Sagittula stellata E-37: one gene and its partner. The protein of the gene in region 1 interacts with the protein of each later gene in a pairwise test. Links are inferred from orthologs where the notes say so. Each region holds a gene or a part of one and is shown on either strand. Other genes may lie near its edges.

Region 1 (3,109 bases):
AGGCTGCCCCATCAGCCGCATCGCCGTCTCGGCGGCGGTCAAGTCGTCCACCCGCCACGCGCCGCGCGCCGTGGCCGCCGACACCCTCTTGCCGCCGCCCCGCCCCTCGCGCAGGGTCCAGGGGCCGGTCTCAACCCGCGCCGCCGCGGGCCAGGTCGTGTCGAGGACCGAAAACAGCCGCGACAGATCGGGTTTGAGGTGGATCATCGTCGTCCTTCAATCGCCGAAAAGGGCATTGAGCCGAGTCATCGCGGCGTCGAGCCGCCCGGCATCGGTGCCGCGCACGACCACGTTTGTTCCGAAGGCACCGTCCTTCTGGAACGGGTAGGACCCGAACTGCAGGTCCGAGAACTCCTCGGCCAGCGCCCCGAGCGGCTCCGCCACCATGCCCTCGCCGCGCTGGACGCGCAGGGTCTGCGACAGCAGCGGCGCGCCGCCAACGAGGGTGGACAGCAGGCTCGCGACCATCGCCTCGAAGATCTGCGGCACGCCCGCCATGACATGCACGTTGCCGAGACTGAAGCCGGGGGCGGCGGAAATCGGATTGTCGATCAGCGTCGCGCCGTCCGGAATGCGCGCCATTCTGAGGCGCGCCTCGTTCATCTCGGTGCCGGAACGGTCGTAATGCGCCTGCAGGATCGCGCGCGCATCCTCCCTGACCGAGATCGGCACGCCGAAGGCCTCGGCCACGCAGGGCGCGGTGATGTCGTCGTGCGTCGGCCCGATCCCGCCCGAGGTCACCACATGGTCGAAGCCATGGCGCAGCGCGTTGACCGCCGCCACGATCGCCGCCCGGTCGTCGGAGACCATGCGCACTTCGCGCAGGTCGATGCCGTGCCGGGTGAATTCCTGCGCGAGGTGGTGCATGTTGCTGTCGCGCGTCCGGCCTGACAGGATCTCGTCCCCGATCACCAGCATGGCGGCGGTGGGATTGGGCATATGCGGCACCTCCTTTGTGTCCCGGGCGCCTTGCGCCTCCAGGTGGTTAACGTATAGGCCCCGCTCCATGCGCTTTCAAACACATCTGGTGCCCGCGACCCTTGAGCGCCGCTACAAACGGTTCCTCGCGGACTGCACGCTGGACGACGGCACGCAGGTGACCGCCCATGTCGCCAACCCCGGCTCCATGCTGGGGCTGGCCGATCCGGGCCAGCGGATCTGGCTGGAACCCAACGACGACCCGAGGAAAAAGCTGAATTGGGCCTGGCGGCTGGTCGACCACGGTGGCGGCCACTTCACCGGTGTCGACACGGGCGCCGCCAACCGCGTGCTGAAGGACGCCCTCACAGCGGGCGAGGTCGCGGGGCTCGCCGGTTACGACACGGTGAGACCGGAGGTGAAGTACGGCGAGAACAGCCGCATCGACTTCCTGCTGACGGGCGGCGGAAAACCGGACACCTACGTCGAGGTCAAATCCGTCACGCTCTCACGCCAGCCCGGCCTCGCAGAATTTCCCGACAGCCGCACGGCACGCGGCGCGAAACACCTGGGCGAACTGGCGGCAATGGCAGGGCAGGGGCACCGTGCGGTGATGCTCTACCTCGTGCAGCGCACAGACGCCCGCGCCGTCACGCTGGCCCTCGACCTCGACCCGGCCTATGCGATGGCCTTCGCAAATGCCGCGGAGGCGGGTGTGGAGACACTGGCCCTCGGCTGCAAGATCGCGCCCGAAGGCATCGATCTCGGGCAAGCGCTGCCGTTCCGCGCACCCTGACCTTCATCTTGGCTCAAATACCTCGGGGGGCGCGCAGCGCGGGGCGGAGCCCCCGAACCGGCAGCAAAAAGGCGCCCCCGCAAAGGCAGGGGCGCCCGACAATCTGACCGACCGGTCCGTTGCGTCTCAGACCTTGAGGTTCGGGATGATCTGCTTTTTGCGGCTCATGATGCCCGGGAGCACGACGGTGTCGCCGGATACGGTCGCGCCAAAGGACTTCTCCGCCACGCCCTTCACCAGGTCGTTGGGGACCAGAAGCGTTGCTTCTTCTTTCAGGATGTCCACGACGAACAGCAGAACCTCGTCCACACCGTCCTCGGCCGCGACCGTCTTGAAGGTCTCCATGAGGCTGTCCTTGCGGCCCAGCGGGATCTCGGGCGCGGTCGTCTCAAGCACCGAAACGCGGAACTTCGTGCCGTCCACTTCGTATTCCTTGGAGTCCATCCGGATCAGCTCCGCGTCGGAGAAGGCGGAGACGTCGGACTTCGCCGCGAACATCTGGGCCGCGTAGTCGCTCAGGTCGACGCCCAGGTCGCGGGCCAGACCCTCGGCCACATCGCGGTCGTGCTGCGTGGTGGTCGGCGAACGGAATTCCAGCGTGTCGGACAGGATGCAGGTCAGCGCGGCGCCACGGACCTCGCGCGGGCACTTCTCCATCTCGGAGCCGATCATGTCGACCATGATCGTCGCGGTGCACGCGAGGGGACGCATGGTGATGTCGATCGGCCCTTTCGTCTCCAGCCCGCCAACGAGCTTGTGATGGTCGATGATCGCACGAATGTCGGCGGCGTTGATGTCCGCCGGCAGCTCGGCCGGGTTGTTGGTGTCGACGATGACGACCGGCGTGCCGGCCTCGACCGAGGAGATGATCTCGGGCTTCTCGAGGCCCCAGTGCGCCAGCATGAAGGCGGCTTCGGTGTTGGGTTCGCCCAGGAGAACGGGCTTGGCAGACTGGCCCTTCACTTCGTTGAGATACCAGGACCAGAGGATCGGGCTGCCGGTGGAATCGGTGTCGGGGCTCTTGTGGCCGAATACGAGCGTCGTCATGGCGTGTCCTTGAAAGGCAAATGGTGTCGCGCGCCCTATACCGCCGCAGCGCGGCATTGTCACCCCGCCGCCGAAGGGGTGCGACCTTCGCGCAGGACCCAGAAAGACTTTTCGGATGAAAAGTCTTCACGTCCAAAGACCTTTCGTCCGAAAGGCCTTTTACCTCGGCATCGGATGTCGGGCCTTGTTGTAGGGGGCCCAGTCGGTGATCTCCGGGTAATAGCGGGCCCGCCAGGCGCGGACCTTCGGATTCATCACCCGTTTCCAGACGGGCGGCACCATCGCCGCCATGGCCATCAGCGGGTAGCCGTAGGGCAGCTGCGGCGCCTCGCTCTCATCGTAGGTCTG
Region 2 (3,108 bases), 1.7 Mb from region 1 along the record:
TGTAAAGCTGTCGCTCATGTCTACCGTTCCGCCGGCCGCCCGGCGCCCTGTGCCACCCCGCGTTCGGGCGCCTTCTAGAGCATGTCGCCCCGGTTTGGAAACGCCCAATCGCCCGGCTGGCGCAAAGGCGGCAGGGTTTGCGGACGCCGGGAAACGGTTAACGACCGGCTCTCCGCCACCGAACATTGGTTAACCATTTGTCAACCGCTGACGCCCTAGTTTAGGTTTCGAAAACGGGAACGAGCGCGACGACCGAGCCGTCGAGCACGACCTTGCCTTGTTCCCGGAAATTGACGGTGATGCGCCCGTCGATGTTGGACTGGACCTGACCCAGGCCCCAATCCGGCTGATCCGGATGGCGAACGATCTGGCCGGGCTCCAGCAAGGCATTGATGTCGTTCATGTCCGTTCGTCCTTGTGGAGATAGAAATGCAGAATGTCAGCGCCACGCTCGCAGCACTTGTGGGGTCGCGTCTGTGCCACGACCTTATCAGCCCGATCGGTGCGATCCAGAACGGACTTGAACTGATTGCCCTGTCGGGGGCCGACCAGTCCAGCCCGGAAATGGCGCTGATCCAGGAGAGTTGCGACAGCGCGGCGGCGCGGATCCGGTTCTTCCGGGTGGCCTTCGGCGCGCCTGGCGAGACGCAGATGATGTCGCGGCGCGAGGTCTCCGCCATCCTGTCGGGCGTGACCAAGGGCGGACGCCTGAAAGCGGAGTGGGTGGCCGGCGAGGACCAGTCGCGCCCCGAGGTACAACTGTGCTTCCTGGCCTTCCAGTGCTGCGAAAGTGCGCTGCCCATGGGCGGCACGGTGCGGATCGAGAACGACGCGGCAGGCTGGACGGTGCGCGCCTCGGGGACACGGATCAACGGCGACCGGGTGTATTGGGATCACATCAACGGAGCGGCCCCGTTGGAAACGCCGCCCGCCGACAAGGTGCATTTCGCGCTGTTGCCGATCCTGGCCGCGGCGCGCGGGCGGCAATTGCTGGCCACGCTCACCGGCGATTCGATCACCTTGAAGATCGCCTGACACCGGTACTGACACTGCTACAGACCCTGGCAATGCCACAGGCATTGGCCGCGACCATGACCCCGATACGGGCCGGCGGGCCGCCCGGCCCGTCCGGGGGAAGGCGGCGCAAAGCCCCGCCCTACGTCATGTCGCGCAGGGCGGGCGATGTCACTTGCGGAGGATGCCGTCGCCTTCGACCAGGTACTTGAACGAGGTCAGCTGCTCGACGCCCACCGGGCCGCGCGCGTGCATCTTGCCGGTGGCGATGCCGATCTCTGCGCCCATGCCGAACTCTCCGCCATCGGCGAACTGCGTGGACACGTTGCGCATCAGGATCGCCGAATCGAGCCGCTGGAAGAAGCGCGCGGCGGCGGCATCGTCCTCGGTGATGATGCAGTCGGTGTGGTTCGACCCGTGGCGGCGGATGTGCGCGATGGCCGCGTCGATGTCGTCCACCACCTTCGCGGCGATCACCATGTCGAGGTATTCCTTGCCCCAGTCGGACTCGGTCGCCTCTTCGGTGCCGGCGATGGCGCGCAGCGTTTCGTCGGCGCGCACCTCCACCCCGGCGTCGATCAGAGCCCGGATGACGCCCTGGCCGATGTCGTCGACCACGTCGCGATGGATCAGCAGGCATTCGGCGGCGCCGCAGATGCCGGTGCGCCGGGTCTTGGCGTTCTTGACGACCGAGAGCGCCTTCACCGGATCGGCGTCCTTGTCGATGTAGATGTGCACGATGCCTTCGAGATGGGCGAAGACCGGCACGCGGGCCTCGCGCTGGACCAGACCGACCAGCCCCTTGCCGCCGCGCGGGATGATGACGTCGATATAGTCGGTCATGGTCAGCATCTCGGAGACGGCGGCGCGGTCGCGCGTCGGCACCATCTGGATCGAATCCTCGGGCAGGCCCGCCTCTTGCAGGCCATGCACAAGGCTGGCGTGGATCGCGGCGCTGGAATGCAGCGATTCAGAGCCGCCGCGCAGGATCACCGCGTTGCCGGATTTCAGGCAAAGCGCGCCCGCGTCCGCGGTCACGTTGGGCCGGGATTCGTAGATCACGCCGATCACGCCGAGCGGTGTGCGCACGCGCCGGATATGCAGGCCGGAGGGCTGGTCCCATTCGGTGATGACGCGGCCCACGGGATCGTCCTGCCCGGCCACGGCGATCAGGCTGTCGCGGATGGCGGCGATGCGGTCCTCCGTCAGGGTGAGGCGGTCCGTCATGGCGTCGGACAGGCCCTTCTCGCGCCCGTAGTCGAGATCCTTGGCGTTCGCCTCGACGATCGCGGCGCGGTTCTCCCAAAGGTGGGCGGCGGCGGTTTCCAGCGCCTTCTGCTTGGCGGCGGCTGGTGCGAAGGCGAGATCCGCTGCGGCGGCACGCGCGCGCGTGCCGATGTCCTGCATCAGGGCGGGGATGTCGGTGAGATCCTTCATGGGCCTTGCCTTCGTGGTTGGGGTTCGAGGGGTATTTTTACAGGGGATACGTGCGGGGCGCCAGTTCTTCGGACGCCCGCGTGCCGGGTCAGAGCGCCATGTCGTCGCGATGGACAAGCACGGCGCGGCCCGGGTAGCCGAGAATCTGCTCGATCTCGGCGCTGTGGTGACCGGCGATCTGGCGCGCTTCGGCGGCGGTATACCGTGCCAGCCCCTGCCCCAGCGTCGTGCCGTCAGGGGCGCGCAGCGTCACCGGGTCGCCCCGGCCGAACGTGCCCTCGACACGGGTCAGACCGGCGGGCAGCAGGCTTTTGCCGCGGGCCAGCGCCTGCGTGGCGCCCGCGTCGATGACCAGCGTGCCTTGCGATTTCATCGCGGCGATCCAGCGCTTGCGCGCGGCATGCGGGTCCATGTCGGCGGTAAAGAGCGTGTGCGCCGCGCCGCCCAGCAGACGCTTCAGCGGATGGTCGTCGGCACCGTGCATGATGACCATCGCGCAGCCCGAGGCCATGGCGGTCTTGGCGGCCATCACCTTGGTCTTCATCCCGCCCTTCGAGAGGCCAGAGCCCGCGTCGCCGGCCATCGCCTCGATCTGCGGTGTTATATCATCCACGGTGTCCAGGCGCTCCGCCTGCGGATCGCTGGCGGGGTTGCCGG

Evidence for each region.
Region 2: the proteins of sfsA (region 1) and ABFK29_RS11240 interact in binary tests that used the Escherichia coli proteins (3 or more experiments, as listed by UniProt). The link is inferred for Sagittula stellata E-37 from one-to-one orthologs.

What each region holds. Positions count from the first base shown.
Region 1 is NZ_CP155729.1:4,111,013-4,114,121, reverse strand. Bases 71-2,860 are described here. They hold sfsA (DNA/RNA nuclease SfsA), read left to right. Parts: upstream 71-1,006; coding sequence 1,007-1,714; downstream 1,715-2,860. Other genes in these bases: ABFK29_RS19580 (manganese-dependent inorganic pyrophosphatase), read right to left, coding at 1,841-2,761; ABFK29_RS19590 (competence/damage-inducible protein A), read right to left, coding at 217-939; ABFK29_RS19595 (GNAT family N-acetyltransferase), read right to left, coding at 71-207. Also shown: more of ABFK29_RS19595, read right to left, coding at 1-70; ABFK29_RS19575 (alkane 1-monooxygenase), read right to left, coding at 2,921-3,109. UniProt on the Escherichia coli protein: Binds to DNA non-specifically. Could be a regulatory factor involved in maltose metabolism.
Region 2 is NZ_CP155729.1:2,363,993-2,367,100, reverse strand. What follows is about bases 319-3,107. They hold ABFK29_RS11240 (glutamate-5-semialdehyde dehydrogenase), read right to left. Parts: upstream 2,452-3,107; coding sequence 1,186-2,451; downstream 319-1,185. Other genes in these bases: proB (glutamate 5-kinase), read right to left, coding at 2,540-3,107; ABFK29_RS11245 (histidine phosphotransferase family protein), read left to right, coding at 430-1,035; ABFK29_RS11250 (DUF3553 domain-containing protein), read right to left, coding at 319-403. Outside these bases: ABFK29_RS11255 (GNAT family N-acetyltransferase), read right to left, coding at 1-18; more of ABFK29_RS11250, read right to left, coding at 221-318; more of proB, read right to left, coding at 3,108-3,108. UniProt on the Escherichia coli protein: Catalyzes the NADPH-dependent reduction of L-glutamate 5-phosphate into L-glutamate 5-semialdehyde and phosphate. The product spontaneously undergoes cyclization to form 1-pyrroline-5-carboxylate.